3 regions of the Paenibacillus sp. J31R122 genome follow, and region 2 is predicted to be linked to each of the others. Evidence: predicted binding sites of a transcription regulator. Region 2 holds the regulator's gene; each other region holds the start of a gene.
What was found. The regulator Rex, encoded in region 2, represses fermentation and respiration genes when NADH is low (regulators of the CRP and FNR family bind a similar motif). The targets are predictions, from matches to a motif close to TTGTGAAATATTTCACAA.
Positions count from the first base shown of each region.

Region 1: the regulator Rex is predicted to act here: its motif matches at 6,007-6,024, upstream of AC0YN7_RS10985 (helical membrane plugin domain-containing protein).
Region 3: the regulator Rex is predicted to act here: its motif matches at 2,694-2,711, upstream of AC0YN7_RS09425 (formate/nitrite transporter family protein).

Region 1 covers NZ_JBWDNM010000005.1:289,866-297,287, reverse strand. The annotation lists gene AC0YN7_RS11020 (YheC/YheD family endospore coat-associated protein) at 1-624, shown strand, start outside; gene AC0YN7_RS11015 (hypothetical protein) at 746-1,207, opposite strand; gene AC0YN7_RS11010 (MGMT family protein) at 1,286-1,609, opposite strand; gene AC0YN7_RS11005 (glycosyltransferase family 2 protein) at 1,751-2,794, shown strand; gene AC0YN7_RS11000 (glycosyltransferase) at 2,928-3,587, opposite strand; gene AC0YN7_RS10995 (hypothetical protein) at 3,954-4,349, opposite strand; gene AC0YN7_RS10990 (ParM/StbA family protein) at 4,391-5,587, opposite strand; gene AC0YN7_RS10985 (helical membrane plugin domain-containing protein) at 6,112-6,540, shown strand; gene AC0YN7_RS10980 (NAD(P)/FAD-dependent oxidoreductase) at 6,569-7,422, shown strand, end outside.
Region 2 covers NZ_JBWDNM010000007.1:242,426-249,847, reverse strand. The annotation lists gene AC0YN7_RS14095 (AAA family ATPase) at 1-929, opposite strand, end outside; gene AC0YN7_RS14090 (hypothetical protein) at 922-1,464, opposite strand; gene AC0YN7_RS14085 (cell wall elongation regulator TseB-like domain-containing protein) at 1,590-2,090, opposite strand; gene AC0YN7_RS14080 (amidohydrolase) at 2,123-3,424, opposite strand; gene AC0YN7_RS14075 (redox-sensing transcriptional repressor Rex) at 3,405-4,061, opposite strand; gene dinG (ATP-dependent DNA helicase DinG) at 4,061-6,940, opposite strand; gene AC0YN7_RS14065 (tetratricopeptide repeat protein) at 6,945-7,422, opposite strand, start outside.
Region 3 covers NZ_JBWDNM010000004.1:344,893-352,314, reverse strand. The annotation lists gene thrS (threonine--tRNA ligase) at 1-262, opposite strand, end outside; gene AC0YN7_RS09430 (L-lactate dehydrogenase) at 915-1,829, opposite strand; gene AC0YN7_RS09425 (formate/nitrite transporter family protein) at 1,826-2,614, opposite strand; gene AC0YN7_RS09420 (DUF1697 domain-containing protein) at 2,816-3,358, shown strand; gene AC0YN7_RS09415 (HesB/YadR/YfhF family protein) at 3,355-3,645, opposite strand; gene AC0YN7_RS09410 (phytanoyl-CoA dioxygenase family protein) at 3,871-4,680, opposite strand; gene AC0YN7_RS09405 (helix-turn-helix domain-containing protein) at 4,851-5,681, shown strand; gene AC0YN7_RS09400 (GTP pyrophosphokinase) at 5,786-6,538, opposite strand; gene AC0YN7_RS09395 (serine hydrolase domain-containing protein) at 6,954-7,422, opposite strand, start outside.

The sequences.
Region 1 (7,422 bases), on a different contig from region 2:
CGCGGGTACTACGCGCGTTTCCGTCAAGGTGGACAGAACGTTCTGCTCCATTTTAAAGACTTCGAATCACTGATGGTGTACCTACGTTCGAAAAACGGCGGCCTAGTCCGTTACGTCGCTCAACAAGGCATTTCACTCATTGAGATGGACGGCAGTCCTCTTGATTTCCGTATTCACTTGAACAAAAACAAGGAAGATAAGTGGATTGTATCCGGTATCGGCGCTAAGAAGGCTGGTAAAGGAAGCGTCACGACCCATGTGAGAACGGGCGGAAGATTACTTACGCCAGACCGCGTATTCCGCGAGCTATACGGGTCCCGTGCAGATAGCATGTTAGAACAAATGAAGGAAGCGGCCATACTATTAGCTGACTCGATTCAAAGTAAATCCGGTTATTTATTAGGAGAACTTGGACTCGACATCGGAATTGATAAAGACTCTAAAATATGGATGTTCGAGGCGAATTCCAAGCCTGGCCGCTCCATCTATAAGCACCCGATGTTAGCTTCTCAAGGAAAAGCGACCTTGCAATATTTGCACGACTATTGCTTATATCTCAGTGATTTCCGTCCGAAAACCGAGTTGCTTGAGGGTATTGTCCCAGAGCAATTTCAGGCTCGATAGTCAAGCACAAATGGTCTGCGCCGTTCTCATCGACATAAGCTCATATCGCTGTGAAATGAGAAAAAGAACCGTTCGAAGACTAATTCGAACCGTTCTTTTTTACGCGAAAAGATGTATTTTATTATTCGTTCACTATCTTGCTAAGTTCAGGAAAAGGCTCTAAATAGCCGTTTCTGTCCAGTTCCCTTAATGCCTTACGAATGGTTTCTTCACCTTCTCCGGACTGATCAGAGAGCAGTAGCAAATCAGTTAAACCAATTTCCGGATTTTCCTTGCAATATGTAAGCAGCCCTTTCGCAGCCCATGACAACCGATCATCTTGGAATTCACCTATCAGTTGGCGGAACAATTTATGCGGAATCAATTGCTCATCAATTAGCAGCTGCATTGCTTTAATGGTTTGTTTCTCAGTCATCCGGCCTTTCTTCGCCACATCTGACAGTGTTAACGAAGAGGAATCGGTTGTGCTCGCGCTTAATACGATGTAAATCATTTGCGAATATATATCCAGGCTTGGCTTATAAAAAATTTCAGTGGACACTGTAAAATTGCGGAGATTGCTCTGTGTAGGTTCAATATTCATTTTGTCTCTCCCTTTCATATGAGGTATTCCTTATTAAGGATACGAGATCCTAGTCAACTTTGTAGCTTTATTAAAAATTTATAACAATTCTTCGTCACAATGACGGAGTTGGAACCTCATCAAATCAATTCGTCCATCGTCACTTACTTCTACACCTTCATCGCTTAAATAGAGCTTTTGCATAAACCGCGCCTCATCCTCCTGCAGCGCAATTTCTCCGTTCGCATTGACGACACGATGCCATGGCAGCTTATGAATATGACTTAATGAATGCAAAATACGTACAACCTGTCTTGCCCCTCTTGGGCTTCCGGCTTGGCCAGCAATCTGTCCATAGGTCATCACTTTTCCCTCGGGTATGCCTTTAATAATTTCGATTACCCGAACCGTAAATGGCTGCATAGCTATCCTCCACTCTTCAATAACATCTATTTTTAACTCTTTTAAATAAATGGGTTGTTCTTTATAACGAATGTGATATTATTTTATATGAAACGCTTTCTTGTTGACCAACTGCACCATACTATTCGGGAGGTATACGATATGACCTATGCAATTAGTATAATTGTTCCCATATATAAGGTAGAGAAATGGTTGCATAGATGTCTGGAAAGCATTTTGAATCAACCCTTTGGAGCGTTCGAGCTCATTCTTGTCAATGACGGATCCCCAGACAACTGTGGTCAAATATGTGATGAATTTGCTCGTAAGGATGCTCGTATCAAGGTCATTCACAAAGAGAATTTCGGTACGAGCAGTGCTCGAAATGCCGGCATTGCAGCAGCTACTGGTCAATATATCTCATTCATTGATCCTGATGATACGGTTAAAGCAAACTTTTTCACTACCCTGTATCAAACCGCTTCCAAAAACAATTGTGATGTCGTCATAGGAGGGTTCCAAAAGTATCCCACTAATGAAGAGGTCTCTCCTCGTTTCAAATTACATACGCTTATGAAGGGCAAGGAACTAATTCTAAGCTCTAGCGAAGTCAACACCAAGCTTGATTTATGCTTTGTTTGGAGAAATCTATTTCGTTCAAGCTTTATTAAAGAGCATGCTATTTCTTTTCATGAGAACATCTATTTTGGAGAAGACACCCTATTTAATTTAGAAGCGATACTTGCGTCAGAGCGGGTATATGCCATACCAGATCCCTTATATGAATATACGACTAATAATCCAAATAGCGCGATGAACGCCCTCTATAAACCACAGCTCGAACAAAGCCTGCGCCTGCAATATGCTTTAAGAAAACGAATCTCTGAGAAATCGGGTTTGCTTCTAAATAAAAGATATCGACAGGATTTGGCCTACTACTATCTGAAATCCATCTTTGGCCTGTTTCTTAGAAACCTTCACAGCAGTCCCGCTCCTATTCAAAAATCGGCTCTGGCTAGTCTATTAAAGGAAGCTATGTTTACAGATAGCATGAGAGAAATTGGATGGTTCTATCATTGTGATACGATAAAAGAATACCTCTACTACCTGGCGCTCAAATTTAAATGGACCAGCTTTATTTTTCAAAGAGAGTTTGGTCCTCCCAGCCTCATCAAAGAATTGTTCGCTATTAGGCACAAGGGATAAGCTAAGTTTTGAAAATAGGGCATTCTTGAATGCCTATACTATCATTTTTGCAGCGATGATTCAAACGCCAAGAGAGCCCTTATAACAGGGCTCTCTTGGTTTTCAGATCATCTATTTTAATAATCTCTCGAGGTCATTTGAACTTCCCTGGAAACTGTTTAATGATTCCCACCGATAACGCGTCCGCCAGCACTATAATATGCGCCAAACCTTTATCAAAGGCGTTAATATCCCCTTCCCAGTCTTTCGCAACCCTTGCCATCACATCTTCTGTTAGTAGCTGCAGATGCATATACAGCAATTGCTTTAAGTCCTTCTCCGCCCAATTGGGATTCAAGCTGCTAAGATATTTAGCTAAATCATCCGCGTTGCTGTACCACTTTTTATTATATTTTTCCACATCCGCTTGCTTGCCGTTTTTTACTGCATCAACTACTTGTCCTGCAATAAGGATATGCTCCTTTAGCAGCTCAGCCAGCTTGTTGCCTGCTGCTTCGCCATAATACGGCTTTATGGCGTTGCCAATATCCTGTTGATTTCTCAAAAGCCTAGCCAGCACTTCTTTTTGATCCTCCAGCCCTGCAATGGCGCTTACCAGATAACTCCGTGTCCATATAGCGTGATCGATCCACAGCTTCCTCAAATCATTCTCCAACCGAACTTGAGATTGGGTTACACAGGAATGATGCTCACTGTGATCATATCCAGAAGCCTCTGCTCTAATTGGTGTCATAATTAATACAAGAGACATACAAAGTAATGTTAATTTGATAAACCTGCTAGTCAACGACATCTTCTCCTTTTTTGACGCATAAATGGAATAGCTCGTTATATTTTGGACAATTCCACTTTTTTCATACATAGTAAAAAGGATGCGAACTCCTTTCCTATTCCGAGCTATTTTCTGAATAATTGAACAATAAAACGCCAGCTCACTGAAATCAGCGAGCTGGCGTTTTTATTCATACTTGTTAAGACGTAAGTAGTACAGATTTGTATGGATCCTACGAGACCATCACACAGCAAGAAACACTTCGCAACACTAGGTATTACTTGATATTACCGATTAGTGTTACTGAGTATTACTTTTAAGTATTACTTAGTAATGTATAGTAATACCTGCATACTCTTATTTACGATAAACCCTCTACATGCCTCATTAAATCCATGCTTCGACATCTTCATCATCTACTTCTTCTTCTACTGCCGGCACAGTTTTCGGCTCGATTATTTGCTTACTTTGCTCATTCCGATGAACCTCGACAACTTCCGCGGCTGCTGCTGATTCGTCATGGTTCGTCAAATATGGAGTAGGATCAATCGTCTGCGGTAGTACCAAAGGCGATGGTACCAAAGGCCGAGTCAGGTTGTTTCGTTCAACAGGCACAAACGTCTGCAAATTTCGTACGCCGTTATGAATAATCTCATTTTCCATTAAATAGCGCAAAGAATCCATTAGATTGGTTTGCGCGTTAAGCCACTCCATGACCAATGGGTCTTCCGTTTTTTTCGTCTTCAAACTGATGTTATCGCCAGGCTGTTTTATCTTTTTCACTCGGATCACCTACCGGAATTTCTTAAATTGCACAAACTGTTCTATACAAGCTGGATCGCTTTATTTTTAAGCGCCTCATAAATCTTTCCGCGTACAAAAGCATCTAGACCCATCGCATTCATTTGAACCGCATATTCGGTGGGAATGTACAACAGCTGTATCTCACGCTCCGTACAAAGCTCCTTCATTTGCGGATATAGCACCGAACGCATAAGTATACTACCACCGCCATATACACAGATCAGGTCGATTTCATTCCGAGCCTTTGTAAGCTGCCTCTTCACGTTTTGTACGATTTGCCGTACTTGGCTTTCAAGCGGTCTCTTCAAAGTCTTTAGCGCACGGGCATGATATTTGTGGTTCGGATTTTTAATAACATCGCTAAAAAATTGTCTTGGACTATCCGGTAAATGAATCAATCGATTGAATTCATCCCGCGCTTCCTCAATTGCATAACCGGCACCATGGTGACTGCCATTTACGAATTGACGCAGAAATTTATTGCCTTCCGTAATGGGGTACTCCGTAGAGCCATCGCCAATATCGACATGCAAAATTCGTTTATCCTTGAAATAGCTCCCGCTAAATTTTTTCTCTATGCCGTACTCCTCAAGGAATTGCTTGAAAATATCCCCTTCTCTCCAATTCCCGTCCGCATCCTTCTGAAGCGTGAAAATAACTGGCGTAGCCTCTGGCACTACTTTCGCAAAAGGAAATACGATCTTCACTCGAACTCGCATCATCCCTAAATGAACGGTCACATGATGAGCGCCTGTAGTAAACCGCTTCTCGAACTTCGCCGACGTTTCATCCGTATGCTGCGTGACCGGCAAGGCAGTCGCCATATCCGCCTCTACGTCAATATGCTCTGGAATCGTCTTCTCTTCCTCATACGCCTTCTGAACGGCCACCGCCGCGATTTGAGCCAACGTATTAACAATCGGCAAGTCCATATCGCTTTTAACATCAATGCCGATCTGCAGATTATCCAATATCTCTCCGCTCTCGAGCGCAAACTTGCCTACATAATACATGCCAGCTCTTGCAGCCGGTGAATCAATGGTCACAACCAATTGATCCTGCAAATTTTTAATAAAACTCTCCGGCGATTGCTCCTCGCTCCAAGGCAGCTCGTCCACTGTACAATTGACATTTGGCTGCTGAATCAACCTTCCATCAATAATTAAATCATGCTCGCTATTTCCATTATCGTTACCTACAAAAAAATGATAATTCATAAATGTGCCCTCCTTAAGTTTTGTGAAGCAAAACTAGCTTCGTAAGCATAATCCTAGTTTTTAGAATAAAACCTGACTTCGTAAGCATACGCTTTAAGTTTTGTGAAGCAAAACTAGCTTCGACTACCGTAGTATTACTTTGCCATACGAAGTATTAGCATGCATCCCGCTATAGACCCAGTACAAGTTAATGTTTTCTCATAAATATTTGTCGGAATTGCTCTCCAAGCAACGTCATAATGATAAAATTTCTCCTGTGGGGGATAATTATATTACCCTCTTGCACCAGATTCGACATTTTCTTTAAATATGAATAAATTTCTTTTTAACTTTCTCGTTAAAAGATGTAGAATAGAGACAAAGGGTTCGGAACTGGTTAAGTCATGCTCGCTTATTAAAAGACACTATTGTTTTTTACTATGTGAAAAATGTAACAATCAAATTATAAGCGAGCTCCCCTTGAGTAATGACATAATCCGGACTGAAGCTTACTTTAATTCCAATGTAAAGGAGGACGTTTACAAATGTCACAAACATCTGCTGGAGCAACCCTCACTGAAGAAACAAAATCATTAGATGTGCTTGATCAACTAATGAAGCCGGAGGTTCAACAATCTCTAACCGTGCTCGTGGACAACCTACCGAAATTGGCCGAGATGGTAACACTTATGACAAAGGCTTATGATTTCGCGCAAGGTATCGCTACGGACAAAGTTTTGATTGATGAGTTCGCGCATGGTATTGGCGAGTTTGTTAAGCCTGTTCAAGAGAAAGCAAAAGGTATTGCAGCTGCAGCTATCGAGGCTGGAGAACGCGCGCAAGCTGACGCAGGAACCTCTGTTGGTCTATTTGCTATGCTGAAAATGCTTAAAGATCCAGAAGTGCAAAAAACACTTCGCTTCGCTCAAGCCTTCCTTACTGTGCTTTCTGAGAAGAAAACCGAAAACCACTAATTAATTTATGAAAGAATGGAGGATGGACATGTCGAAACAAATTTTAATTCTTGGCGGCGGGTACGGCGGCGTTCTTTCGGCTCTTACAGCTCGAAAATATTTGTCCGCAGCTGATGCGAACATTACAATCGTCAACCGTTTCCCAACGCATCAAATTATTACTGAACTTCACCGTCTTGCTGGGGGCACTATTGCAGAGAAAGCTGTATCGCTTCCTCTTACTAAGCTGCTCGGCGACAAAAAAGTAAACGTTGTCGTTGATTCAGTAAAAGAAATTAAACCGAACGAAAAGCAAGTTGTTTTGGAAAGCGGCACTGTATACAAATATGATGCCCTTGTCGTAGCATTAGGCAGCGAAACAAACTACTTCGGTATCCCAGGTCTAGAAGAGAACAGCCTTGTGCTTAAATCAGTCGCAGATGCTAACCGCATTCGCGAGCATGTTGAAGCACGTCTGGACGCATACAAAAAAACGGGCAACAAAGCAGACGCGACAATCGTTGTCGGCGGCGGCGGCCTGACAGGCGTAGAGCTTGTTGGCGAATTCGCTGATAAGCTTCCTGAAGTATGTCGCAGCAAAGGAATCGACTTCAACGATATTTCACTATATTGCGTAGAAGCTGGTCCTGCTGTTCTGCCTATATTCCCTAAAGTTCTAATCGATCGCGCTGTATCAAGCCTTGAGAAGCGCGGCGTTAACTTCATCACTAGCGTTGCCATTACAGAAGCTACAAAGAGCTCTGTATCACTTAAAGATGGACGTACGCTCGAGTCCAGCACCATTATTTGGACTGGCGGCGTAAAAGGCAACCCTGTTGTCGGCAGCAGCGGCCTTGCTGAGGACCGCGGTCGTTCAACGGTTACACAAACACTGCAATCCAC
Region 2 (7,422 bases):
ATAGAAATATGCTTTTCCATAATCAAGGCGCTATTCTCTCTCAATGCATAAATAGCTGCTTCGTTCATTACGCTCTCAAGCTGCGCCCCAGAGAAACCAAATGATTCCTCCGCAATTTTTTTCATATCAACGTTATCGCTGATCGGTTTATTTTTTGCATGAATGTTTAAAATATGCAGCCTGCCCTTTTTATCCGGCAAGTCAACTCCGATATGACGATCGAAGCGTCCCGGTCTAAGCAGTGCACTATCGAGCATTTCTTTCCTGTTCGTTGCCGCGATGATTAAGATTCTTGGAGATTCGTTCGCGTGGATACCATCCATTTCAGTAAGCAGCTGATTTAACGTTTGATCATATTCACGATGCTGCCCGCCATCACGCTTTCCGCCGATTACTTCAATTTCATCTATAAAAATAACGGCATTGCTTTTACCTTCTTTGCTTGCCTTCATACGGGCTTCCTTAAAAAGCTCACGCACGCGTCCCGCTCCAACACCAACATACATTTCAACAAATTCACTGCCTGATGCAGTTAAATAGATTGAATCTGTATATTGTGCCGCTGCTTTAGCCAGCAGTGTCTTACCTGTACCTGGAGGACCCGATAATAAAATACCTTTTAGCGGGCGTATGCCGAGCTTTGCAATTTCTTCTCGGCGCACGAGAAAGTCAAGTGCTTCTACAAGCTCCTGTTTCGCCCGCTCCTGACCTCCAATCTGATCGAAGGACAATGGAGTTGATTTCGATTCTGAACGCCGCTTCTGGCTAGGCAGCGCAGTTAGCTTCCCTCTACCGCGTGTGGCGAAGGCAACAACAAATGCCAAAATGCCAAGAAGCAGCACTGGCAGTACATTCACTTCAATAAAAATTAAAAAAACAAGTAATATAGGCACAAAACCAATAACGATTTCCATCCAATATTTACGCATTCGTCCACACCTCCAATTGAGCAGGCGTGCGCGGAAGCACAACATATTTGACGGATTGTTCATTTTTCAATGTGATATATACATTTTTATCGTCCATCTCAGTCGTAACCGTGACGTCTTTATATGGTTTAATCGCTTCATTCATTGCATTTGGTATATCCGAATAAGACTTTGTTTCCATTGCTTCTGCAATCTCAAATAATGATGCATACCAAAGATCATCTAGTTGTTTATCAGGTTTTGTCTGAAACTGAAGCACAAGCTCTCGGTTTCCAAATACATCCTTACCGTTTTTGGAGATCGTTTCATATATGGTTCTTACATTTGCATTAGGTGTTAATTCAAGCTCTATCGTTACCTGTTCACGGCTCATTACGGGTTTCGACGCCTTTACGACATTATCTATTTCTTTCACCGCTTGCTCCAAGGGAGCAGCAACAGCAACTTGATTATAAATAGCCCAGCCGCCGAACAATAACGATGCGGCAATTGCTGAAGTAATTATAATAGGAATGACACGTGGTTTCTTTATCATCAATTAATTCGCCTCCCGCAGCTTTATGTTTATATAAAGTGTATAATTCGTATATCAGCTTTTCTATACGATAGTATATCATATCATGCAGCAATACGGGCATTGTAAAAACAGGAAACGGAGCCTCACGGCTCCGTTTTAGCTGGCAGCTTATATTCATCAATGAAATTTCCGCTGTCAAAAGTATAAAATGCATAGTAATGATGACCTTGACCAGCATCATTAGCTTTATAGTAAACTTCCCATACCGGTTCGCCGTTAAGCAGTCCCGGTTGAATCCTCTTTACATCTGCATCAGGGTGTTCAGCAGTGAAAGCACCTGCTAGTGCTCTCGAAGATATGGCATCCGTCGCTTTAATCATTATGGGCTGCCCATCTTTAATAATCCATACAAAAATATCTTCTTCCTCTTGATTAACGCCTTCTACAATCCAGCTTTCCGTATTCCATACATGCTTGTAAATGTTCTCTACGCTTGCAAGATTCGCAGCCTCAATTGCTTGAGCTTTTATTTCGCTCGCTGCTGACCATTTTTCCATCTGTATGTCACGATAGTAAATACCGAATCCCGTTAGCAAGAGAAGCAAACTGGCTACAATTACGAATATCCAGCGCTGCGTTGACATAAATGGCGGACGTTTCCTAGCTGTCGCTCGCATTAGGCTTGAAGTAAACGATCGAAGCTGGCTTGCGCTTCAAATCGAATTTTCTCCTCATCCATCCAAGTACATTCCCCATTGCGCAATACTTGGCGTCCATCAATCCATACATGCTTTACATCACGGCCAGAACCGGAGTATACAAGATGGGATACAATATCTGTTAACGGGTAAAAATGTGGTTGATCCATATCAATTGCAATAAAGTCAGCTTTCATTCCGACACGCAGGCTGCCAATATCGTTTTGCTGCCATATCGCGCGAGCACCATAGGTCGTCCCCATCTTCAAAGCTTCCATTGCTGGAATTACAGTTGGATCACCCGAAACACCTTTATGGAGTAATGCAGTGAAACGAATTTCCTCAAACAAATCTAAGTTGTTATTGCTCGCTGCGCTGTCAGTACCAAGCGATACGGTGATTCCTGCACGAAGCAAATCTGGAACACGAGCAATTCCGCTAGCAAGCTTTAGATTGCTCACTGGATTATGCGAGACGGAAACCCCTTTTGCTGCCAGCAGCTCAATCTCAGCATCATTTAAATGAACCGCATGAGCCACCAAGGCAGGACGAGTGAAAAACCCATGACGATCTAAATGCTCAACCGGACGCAAGCCGTATTCGCGTACATTTTGCTCTACTTCGGCAATCGTCTCAGACATATGTGTATGAAGCGGCAAATTATAATCATGTGCTGCTTGTACAAATTTCTCAATATAATCCGGCGGACAAGTGTATGGCGCGTGCGGAGAAATCATCGTCGTTATGCGGCCGTCCGCCTTGCCATTCCACTCACGTGCGAATGAAATAGCTTCTGCAAGCTTCGCAGCTTGCACATCTTCCGGACATAAACCAATTACTCCACGAGTCAAGCAGCCACGAATTCCCGATTGCTCAACCATTTGCGCAACCTGTTCCATTCGATCATACATATCAACAAATGCTGTTGTTCCGCTGCGCAGCATTTCGACAATAGCGAGAGCGCTGCCGGCACGCGTATCTTGATCAACATATTTGGCTTCCATCGGCCACATCTTTTGTTCTAACCATACCTGAAGGTTCTGGTCATCCGAATATCCACGGAGCAAGGTCATAGCCGCATGGCCGTGTGTATTGATTAAACCAGGCATGAACGCTAATCGACGGCCATCAACCTTTTGAACATCGCTAGCCAGCTGCTGCGGCGGTTCTGCCCCGATGTATGTAATACGATCATCCGTTACAACCATATGTCCCTGAATAGTTGGCTGAGCATCATCCATCGTTACAAACAATCCGTTTTCAATCCAAATCTGACTCATCTTGTTTATCTCCTTTTCTAACTAAATAATAAGCTAAGCTTAACAATTCCTTCGTGAAGTCGGCATTATGAATACGTATCTCATCGGGCACACGAAGAATAGCTGGAGCGAAATTGAGAATTCCCTCCACACCTGCTTCTACGAACTGATTGGCAACATTTTGCGCTTCTAATGCAGGAACTGAAATAATACCGATACGTATTTTTTGCTCAGCAACCGTCTTCGCAAGCTCACTCATGGGCAGTACATTCAAATTATTAATTTTAGAACCAATTTTACTTGGATGATCGTCAAATACCGCAGTAATTTGCATATTATCCTTGGAGTATTTATTGTAATTACACAATGCGTGCCCCAAGTTGCCCGCACCGACCAAAGCAACTTTGATTGTCTGATCGACCTTTAATATTTGACGAATTTTCTCAATCAAATAAACGACGTCATAACCGATGCCCTTTCGTCCAAACTCTCCGAAATAAGCTAAGTCCTTGCGAATTTGAGCAGGGTTTAAATCAAGCTTGATACCTAACTCCTGCGAGGAGACCGTTTGAATCTCACGCGCAAACATCTCATTTAATACTTGGAGGTAAATGGGAAGTCTTCTTACAACTGCTTCCGATATTTTAGTCTGCTTCATCATTTCTCCTCCTCCACCCTTGATTCAGACAGCCACTCTCTCATTCTCAGTACCATTTGATCGGCATGCATCGTTTCAATTTTAGGACTTGGCAGCGAATATAAGAAGTGCTTTCCATAATACGTATCAATAACCCTTGTATCGTATATGATAACAATTCCTTTGTCTTGCGCAGTTCGAACGAGCCGACCGAAGCCTTGCTTGAAACGAATGACCGCTTGAGGAATCGAAAGCTTCATAAACGGGTTTTGCTTTTGACGTAATAGCATTTCAGCTTTTGCCTCAGCAAGCGGATGGTTTGGAGGCTGAAATGGCAATCGAACAATTGCCAAACAAATCAAGGCCTCGCCTGGAATGTCAACACCTTCCCAGAAGCTGCTCGTTCCAAGCAGCACAGACTCTGGCTGTTGGCGGAATCGTCTCGTCAGCTTAGTGCGATTGCCACTGTCAATCCCTTGTCCAAGCACCTGTATTCCCGACTCATTTAAGTGCTCCTTAAGCGGATCATAAACTTGTTTAAGCATCCGGTAAGAAGTAAAGAGCACTAGCATTCTGCCTCTCGTTTCTTTCGCGGAATCAGCCAATGACTTCACAAGCATCTCTAAATAAGCGGCATCTACTCCAGAACCCTTCAACACCGGAAAATTACGCGGAATAACAACTAACGCTTGCTCTCTGTAATTAAATGGTGATGACAGCTGAACCGTTTTTAACCTGCCCTGCTCCTCATATCCGACCAGCCCTAGCTGCTCTGCCGCATATTGAAAAGACTTCTGCACAGATAATGTAGCTGATGTTAGTACAATGCTTTCCTTTACGTCAAAAAAATACTTTTGCAGCTGTGTGCTTACATCGACTGGAACGCCATACAGCTGCACAGAACGAAACCGATACGCGTGACTTGCCTCGATCCAAAATACAGAATCAGGCTGCTCTAATTTAATAAAGATGCGCAATTCATCTTTAACCCGAGTCAAATCACGAGTTGCGCCGTTTAAATCAGTGATAACAGCTTGAATAGACATATCATCTACGCGCTCTTTAATATCTGTTATCATTTTTTCAACGGTGCGAACGACACGGTTTAGCTCCGTATGTATGTTAGCTTCGACTGAAACAGCATCCTCCCAGCTTGGAGGCAGCTCGCTATTTTTCAAGCGACAAACCGATTGACCGTTATCTGAACCGCCGTCAGAGGTGGTCGAAGTAAAGCTATAGAACATTTCAAACAGCTTATCCCAATGCTCCTTAGCTTCTTGGAAAATGGGAATGACAGTATCGATAGTTTCTATCCATGCTGTGCTGTGATGGTCATCTTCGTTAAGAAGCTTCTGCCGGAGTGCCGGCAGAAGGCCAGAACGGCTATCCTTATACAATCGCAGAACAGCTTGCGTCAGTGAGAAGTAATTGATTTGCATGCCTAGGTGCTTGCCTGCAACCTCCTCGACATGATGAGCCTCGTCAATAACGAGATGAGTATAGGATGGCAGCAGCCTATGATCGGCTTGAATATCTGTGAACAACATCGAATGATTAGTTATACATACATCAGCTATATTAGCTTCATTTTTTGCGCGGTGATAAAAGCATCGTTTGAACCAAGGACATGCACGGTTAAGACACGAATCTGTATCACTTGCAACAGTCGACCAAAACTCCGCGCCCTTATTTCCAAAATTAAGCTCCTCCTGATCTCCCGTTTCCGTCTCGCCCAGCCACACGACCATTTGCGCAGCAGTTACCGTATCTTCAATCGGGGATACAAGATCCTTCGTATTCACTTTTCCTTCAAATTTACGTAAGCATAAATAATTGCCGCGCCCTTTAAATATGGATGCCTTGAATTCAAATGGAAGTATATCGTTTAACAGCGGCAAATCACGCTGCCTAAGCTGCTCCTGCAAATTGATGGTGTGAGTGCTTACGACAACCTTTTTACCATTTTGAACACTGTAATATAATGCAGGAATTAAGTAGCCTAGTGATTTACCAGTACCGGTACCCGCTTCAATAAGGAGATGCTTATTGCTATTAAGAGCGCTATAAACTTCTTGGAACATCTCCGCTTGTGCTTCACGTTCTTCATAATCTTCGAATTTTTCCTCAAAACGCTTCCTAACGTCGGCCAAATAACTGTCAAATGAAACATCAGTCAGCGGCTCAGGATCGTTGCTCCCTGCTCTAGGCGGCTGTTCATCCGTCCATTCCGATGCTTTTAATGCAAATTGGTTAAAATAATCATACTCATTCGATTCGAAGACGTTGCGAATCTCCATTTGCTGCTGCGTATGCTTGATGAACCAGCTCAAATCGCTGTCATCGTCAACTAACGCGGATAGCCGCTGCAAAGTAAGCAGCGGCATATTGCGAAGCTTTTTGACCGTTTCGATAAGCAATAATGCAGTTGCCATTGCATCGCTGTCTGCTCGGTGATGCTGATCATGCGATATGCCGAACAGCTCGGAGACAGCTCCAAGCTGGTACGTATTAATAGTTGGATATAAAATGCGAAGCAGCTCAATCGTATCCAGCTTGCGGCCAACAAAGGAATGATAACCGCTGCGGTGGAGCGCTTGATTAAGAAAACCCGCATCGAAACCGACATTATGAGCGACGAGCACAGTATCCTCCAGAAGCGGAATTAGCTTAACGAGTACTTCATCAAGCTCAGGCGCATCTGCCACAAGAGTCTCATCTATGCCCGTCAATTGTGTAATGAATGCCGGTATTTGGATTTTAGGTCGAACAAAGGAGTTAAACGTATTGATGATTTCAAGCTCATCCGAAACGATGACCAGCCCAACCTGCAAAATGTCATCCTCTGAGCTATGTCCCGTCGTTTCCAAGTCCAATACTGCAAATTTCATTTGTTCCCCGATCCTCTCACAAACAGCACAACTCCGTGCTCCCGAAATATAACGATAATTGCTTGGGTGTTTCTTGACATGACTTCAAATTATTAAGTGGCCCGGTAAAGCTTGGACAAGTGTTATGAGCCTTCATGAATAATTGCTCCGCCTGTGCCAAGTTCATATGCACCGCTTGAATGCACCCTAGCGCATTATATCCCATTGCAAGCCATTTAGGAAAGTCCGTTAACACGATGAGCAGCTGAAAATGGCGCTGTGCTTCATTCCAATTTTGCAAATGCATATGCGTCATTCCTAAGAAAAGTCTCGCTAAATTACATTCCGGCGATTGAGCGATTGCAGCTTGAAAATGTGAAGCAGCTTCTGAAAACATAAATAACTTATAATAGCCTTGACCTTTGGAAATAATGGAAGCCACTTCATTTGGTATTTCAAGATCAGCTGCATTGCAAGTCGCAACAGCAGAAACTGGCAGCAAAGCTTTGTCAGCT
Region 3 (7,422 bases), on a different contig from region 2:
AAATTCGTTTAATCGCTTGAGCCATTATATGTGCCGTAGTGTGACGATAGATGTCTAGGCCATCTTTGCTTTCAAGCGTTACAATTTCGATCTGGCTATCCTGATCGATCGGTTCGTTCAAATCAACAGGCTTGCCATTTATTTTTCCAGCGACAGCATTTTTCTTCAAACCGATACTTATTGATTCCGCAACCTGTGCTATTGTCGTGCCTTGCAAATACCTCCTAGCTGTTCCATCCGGCAAAATAACATTAATCTCCATGATTCATCCTCCATTTCTACTTTTTTTTATGAACGCAAAAAAACGCATCTCTCCCAAGAAGGGACGAGTGCGTTCAGCTCGTGGTTCCACCCTAATTCGACCTGCTGAATAGATAGTCAGGTCCTTATTAGTATCCGATATCGGGGATAAAACGGTGTCGCATACTGCCTTGAGTCACAGCTCAACGGGTTCAACGTCACGGCTGCAAAGGGGTAATCTCACAACCGGTAACTGGAGAAGCTTTCAGCCTTAGCCTCTCTCTCTGGACAGCTCGGATAGGAAATCATGTCTTTGGTCAGTGCCTATTATTTGTTAGATTGTATTATACTACATAACTAAGCTTGAATAAGTCAAGTAGAAAATAGTTCAACAAATTAAAACCTTGATCTCATTTATGTTAGCAGCATTACCTGTAATTTCGATATCGTACTGACTATTGCTATATTTTACTCGTGATCTTTAGAGGCGCACAAAAAGACCCAGCGCTTAACAGCAAGCACTGGGTCCTTCACAGTTAATTATCTCAATGATGACCAGTATGGTTGCTTATGATCACCTCGTCGTTCCTCATTTTTCCAAACACAAAGCAGTGAATGTAGGGTAGACTAGCTCATTCGTGCCTCTGTCAATGACTGGGTTGTTAATCCAATCATTATTCAGAAAGCGATTGAATAAGTCCCTTCAGCTTGTTCGCTGAACGGTGCAGCAGCTCTTTTTCTGCATCTGTAATCTTGATATCAAGCACCTCGCGCACGCCTTGACGATCTACAACACAAGGAACACCTAAATATACATCTGAGAGGCCATGGTAATTCTCAACCAAAGTAGAAACATTTAACACAGCCGATTCATTCCGCAAAATAGCAGTTACGATCCGGTCCAGCGCAAGCGCAATCGCGTAATACGTAGCGCCCTTTGCTTCAATAATTTCATAAGCCGCATCTCTTGTATTTGTGAAAATATCGGCCTTCTCATCCTCAGAAAGCGCTATGGCGGAGCCGGCAACATTCGCAAGGCTCCATACCGGCAGCTCGGAATCACCATGCTCGCCAATAATATGGGCATGAACGCTGCGCGGATCAAGCTGCAGCTTCTCACCAATTAAATAGCGGAAGCGTGCGCTATCAAGCAATGTTCCCGAGCCAATAACACGGTGGGTAGGCCAGCCGGATTTCTGCCAGCTAAAGTAGCTCATAACATCGACCGGATTTGTCGCGATCAACAAGATGCCGTCATCATTATACTTTAACACCTCGGTTACGATACTCTCATAAATGGCTACATTCCGCTTCAGCAAGTGGATACGTTCCTCGCCTGGCTTCTGTGCGGCTCCCGCCGTAATTATGACGATATCAGCATCCTTGCAATCCTCGTAGCTCCCTGCCCATACCTTCGTACGACCGAGAAAAGGCATACCGTGGTTCATATCAAGCGCATCGCCCATAGCTTTTCCACCATTCGCGTCAATAAGCACCAATTCATCCATACGATCTCTTAGCAATAATGTATATGCGGTCGTGGAGCCTACTGCTCCTACTCCTATTACTACAACTTTAGTCTTCTTCATGATTCATCCACCTCATCAAATGGTTTATTTACGAAATAATACATGCCGCCCATTAGTAAGGAGCCGCCAATTAAATTACCGAGCGTAACCGGTATTAAATTATGAAGCATTCCACCTAATGAAATTGTTCCTGGATGGTTCAGCACCAGCGCAATGGCGAAAGTACAAAGGTTTGCAATACTGTGCTCGTAGCCCGAAATGAAGAAGCAGAAGACGAACAGCATCATCGTAAACAGCTTTGGCCCGTCCCCCCGCAATGACATCGGTATAAAGAAAGCTAAACATACTAGCCAATTACAAAGAATTCCTCGGAAGAACAACTCCCATACTGGAGTGTGTATCTTCTTCTCGACTACGCTGAGCAAAAATCCGTTGACTGAAGCATCATCGAATAATCCCGTTGTCCAAATCAGCAGTGCGAACGCTACCGCTCCCAGCACATTGCCGCCATAGCTCATACACCATAGCTTTATAACATTTATCCAGCGCATTTTGCCGCGCAATGCCGTATAGGTGTAATAAAACGTGTTGCCTGTAAACAAATCCCCGCCGCCATAAGCGATTAGAATAATAGCGGCTCCAAACGTGATAGCGGCCATCGGGTACGTTAGCGGAGAGTGCTCGTTATAGAAAAAACTACCCGTCTTAAACGCCACGATAACACCGAATCCGATAAACATACTCGCGAGCATAGCTCGCAGTATATAACGCAGCTTGCTTTTCATATATATTTTCTGTTTCTTTAATGCAAGCTGCTCGACCCTTCTTAAAGGGACATGCTCCATAAACATCCCTCCTGTTTGCTTCAAAGGTTGAAGCTCTTCTGCTGTTACAACTCAGTATAAGTTTTCCATTGCATGTAAGCTGTGATTATTATCACAAAGGTTTGCTCTGTATTCTCCACAGAATAATTTTGATTTGCTTATAATTAATCGATAAACTAAAAAGGAAGAAGCAAAACAAAAGAGAAGAAGGGGTGTGCAGCAATGATCTGTTATATCGCCATGCTGCGTGGCATTAATGTTAGCGGTCAAAAGATAATTAAAATGGAGCATTTGAGATCCGTTTTCGAGGATCTTCATTTGGGTCAGGTTAGAACTTATATTCAAAGCGGTAATGTCCTATTCGTAGCGGAAGAACAGGATATTACCGCTCTTGAGAAAACTATTGAGAAGAAGCTGGAAGAGGTGTATGGCTACCATGTACCCGTTATGGTAAGAACCCGTGAAGAGCTTCTTTACGTAATTGACAATAACCCATTCGCGAAAATGGAGCTTGCTGAGAGCGATAAAATTTACGTCTCTTTTTTATCACATGAACCGAGCACGGAAGCTATTCAAGTTCTAATGACCTTTAAAAACGACGTTGACGATTATATTCTAAAAGGACGAGAAGTTTTTATTTTGGCACGACAAAACTATGGAAAGTCTCTGTTCTCTAATAACTTTCTAGAGAAGAAGCTAAAAGTATCCGCCACTACGCGTAATTGGGCTACCGTTAACAAGCTGTCAGCTTTATCAGAAAGCTAGCTGACAACCATTCGAATTTCTTCATATTTCGCGTCAAATGAAATACGCAGCTCTTTATTTTCTAAGTACCATAGATTATCTTCCTCCATATAGAAGGTAATACCTTCGACCACTTCGCTTAAGCCGACTCTTCTCGGCTTATCTTTAATGACGCCAAGCGATAGGCCTGGATGGACACTGCCGCAGCCGCCTAAACGTACATAAATGCGAACAAAATCTCCATCCGCTAAGCCCATTTCTGTTTTATACCAACTTGCAGCCGGCTGCTCCACCACTATGTTCATCATTATCAGCTCCTTAGTCAATTTTCGTACATTCAAATACCTATACATTCAGGTATTAGACTAATAGTACGTTTCTTCTTCCAAGTTGTAAATCTGTGATAATGAATGAAAACGATCACATACAAAAAAAATCATACTGCCACATATGGCGGTATGACTTTTTTGATCAAATGCTCGTGAATAGCAATTGCTATTGATACTGTAGCATCTTGCGTCGAACTCGCTCACTTAGTGAGGATAGACATTTTCGAATTCAACACCGCATGGGCCTCCATCGTCACTATCCGCGATCTGAACCCTGGTTCCGTCAACCCGGTACAACGGATTATAATATCCTCCTATTTTTGAAGCAGACTCATTCGCATAATGACAGATGAAAGCACGTCTGAATTGGTCCTTTGTTTTGTTGCGGTAAGAGCCGTGAATCAGATTGCCGTTAAAAAACAGCACATCCCCTTTATCCATTATTGCGGGAATCACCTTCTCATCCTTAGGCGGCTTCACATAATGCGTCGTAAAGGATTCCTTTGAATCCGCAAGCTCTGGGCATACAATATTATAATCATTAGTTTTCGGTACAATAAGCAAGCTGCCATTTTCTTCTGTTGCCGCATCTACAGCGGTCCATGCCGCGATACAGTTGCCTGGCTCGACCTTTAAATAGAAATTATCTTGATGCAATGCCTGTCCTCGTGAACCAGGCGGCTTATAATAAAACATGCTTTGCGCAGCCAGCGCTTCTTCCTCATAAAGATCCGCGAGCACATTCATTACAGGCTGATGAAGCATATATTTCATTGCCGTTTCATTGAATCGGTGCGGGTGCATAACACGTGGATAGCGGGTCAATGGGTCAGACACCTCTGAATCCAGCACAGGCTCAAAATGGCCAGGTATCGTCTGATTGCTAATCTGTTCAAAAGTCTGTTCAATCTCTGCTAGCTGCTCCTCGGAAAAAATCCCTTTTACAATTAAATAGCCTTCTGTTTGAAATTGCAGCTTTTGCTCTTGTGTTAAAGCTCTTAATGTATCGTTCATTTGTGTTCCTCCTCAATCGATGTCCTTCAATACCTAAAGTATAGAAGAAGTAAAGGAGGAGATGAAGTAACAATGATGCTTAATTGTCACACAATCCTGCTATTCACTAGCCTTATTATCCGAAAATCGTTATGCTGGAAATAACTAATTTTCGCAGGAGGCTTCTGATTATGAGTAAGATCGATTTACCAAATGAATTTTATGGGCAAGACCATGGTTTCGTCATTGCTGGAAATAATAATGAAACAGATTCATACTTTACAAATCGACCTGCCGGGAGGAAAGATTGGCTGATCACGTATACGATTGGCGGGGAAGGATTTTTCGAGGTTCCGTCGGAAAAATTGCTGTGCCTGCCCGGTGATGTTACGTTGCTTCGGCCTGGAACACCTCATCAGTATGGCACATCGAAAGGGAAGCAATGGCAATTTGCATGGGCACATTTCACGGATATATTATTGCCGACAGGTATTCTTCCGGATAAACCCCTATTCAATCAGACGATTAGCAACGAGGCAGCTAAGAAGCGTATTTATCGAGCTTTTATGCGAATACTCTCGGACTCAAGAGAATGCAGCAACTATTGGAATGAGCTTTGTCTTACTTCACTTACTGAAGTACTGATTCTGCTAGCTCAAAAAAGACAACAAAAACATGACAGCCGAGTCGAAGAGACGCTGCACCGTTTATCACAAAGCATGCGAGAGCCTGTCCGAATAGAATCACTCGCTCAAGCCGTTGGTCTATCACCGTCAAGGCTATCCCACTTATTCAAGGAAAACACCGGACAGTCTATTATTGATGCGCTAAATCAAATGCGAATTCGTCAGGCCGCGCTTCTGCTGGAGCATACCGATCGGAGCTCCGCAGAAATCGCCTATGATGTCGGCTTTCACAATTACAATCATTTCATTAAACAATTTCACAAATGGATGGAGAAGAGCCCTAGCGCTTTCAAGAAAATGAAGCATACGTCAGGGCTCAACCCAATGGAAGACTAAAATGACCTAGGTAACTAAGCTAGCTCATACTGCAAATCATTTGGTTAAAATAAATAGTTAAGCCGCCTGGTCCTATTCAACCGGCGGCCTTGTTCTACTTATTGTCAGTCCTTTGAATCATTACGGCCGTCATTCATTAGCTCCAGTAATGCTGGAGGAATCGAAAACTGCTGATTGTTAATCATAAGCTGCATCAACCCCTCCTCTTCTCCCATATGCTCTTCTTTTATTAATTCAATTTCATCATGAAGGCGTTCCATTTTCTGATCCAAAGCAGTTGCTGCATCGGCGGCTTCCTTTAGTTCCTGAAGCATATGCATCGGTACGCTCTGATTGTATTTATAATAAATTTTATGCTCCAAGCTCGCCCAGAAATCCATGGCGATCGTCCTAATTTGTATCTCGACACAAACCTGTTCCTGTCGATCGGACATAAATACAGGTACTTCAATTAATAGATGAAGACTTTGATAACCATTCGGTTTAGGGTTTTTAATATAATCCTTTACCTCTATAATTGTCAGATCACTCTGTTTTTGAAGCATTTCACTTATCACATAAATATCCGAAATAAATGAGCAAGTAATTCTCATTCCGGCTATATCTCTAATCTTGTTTTTTATATTTGAGAGATCAAGATCTATACCTTTCCTATATATCTTTCTCATTATGCTTTCCAGCGATTTTATGCGAGACTTCGTATTTTCAATCGGATTATAGTCATGTAAAATGTGAAATTCCTCTTTTAAAATTTCTGTCTTCGTCTCTAGCTCATCTAAAGCGAACTTGTACATCATCATGAATCGGGTCATTTCCGTTTTCATTTTTTTTAGCTGCTTGACTTGATCTGAAGTCATTATTATGTCTTCCCTTCAATGTGCAATCTTATGAATTTAATTATAACCTCTTTGATCTTGGAATCCAAATTGCTAGACTTCTTGCAAGAGCCGCATACCGCTTGCTTCAAATTCCTTTATAGGGGAAAATGATACATTCCAATTATAGTGGAGGTACAAGTTTTGATTCAGAAATCGTAATGTATAGGTAACCACATATGGCGTTTCAATATAAACCATCGTAAGTTTCAACGTTTTTTGATCCAGCCAAGAAGCATAGGTGACAACCTGTTGTCGATGCTGAGATAAATCTTTTACAAAGATATCATGGGTATGTACTGGTTGGAATAGGTTAAATGGAACAACTTTATTATTTCCTCCATCTTCATAACAAAATTCAACTTCCAGCAGCTCTCCGCTCCTATAAAAGCTGATTTTATTGAGTTATATAATCCATCTCATAGCTGTTATTATTTATATCAAAAATGTCATCTAGTAAAAGTTGTGAATCTGCAAAAGAAGACTTCATAGAAGAGAGTTGCTGCTCTAATATAGAAGCATCATCATTCACTCTCTGAATAGTCGTATTATCTAACTTGTCGATAATATATTCATAGATTAAATCCAACAGCGTTTGGAGCTGATTCATACTTTTAAAGCTTGATGCTGCCGCAATAACGATATTTTCTTTGGGTGCTACAAAACATAATTGTCCAAATGCCCCATCGCCTCTAAAGGCACCTCGTCGGCACAAAAGAAATTGATAGCCATAGCCTTGCGAGGAATCTATTCGATCCGTATTGCCGCGATTGTCACTGTGTTCCATTGTAGCTAATCCGATATATTTTTCAGATACTATTCTCTGATTGTTGTATACCCCTTTGTTCAGCAGCATCTGTCCAAAC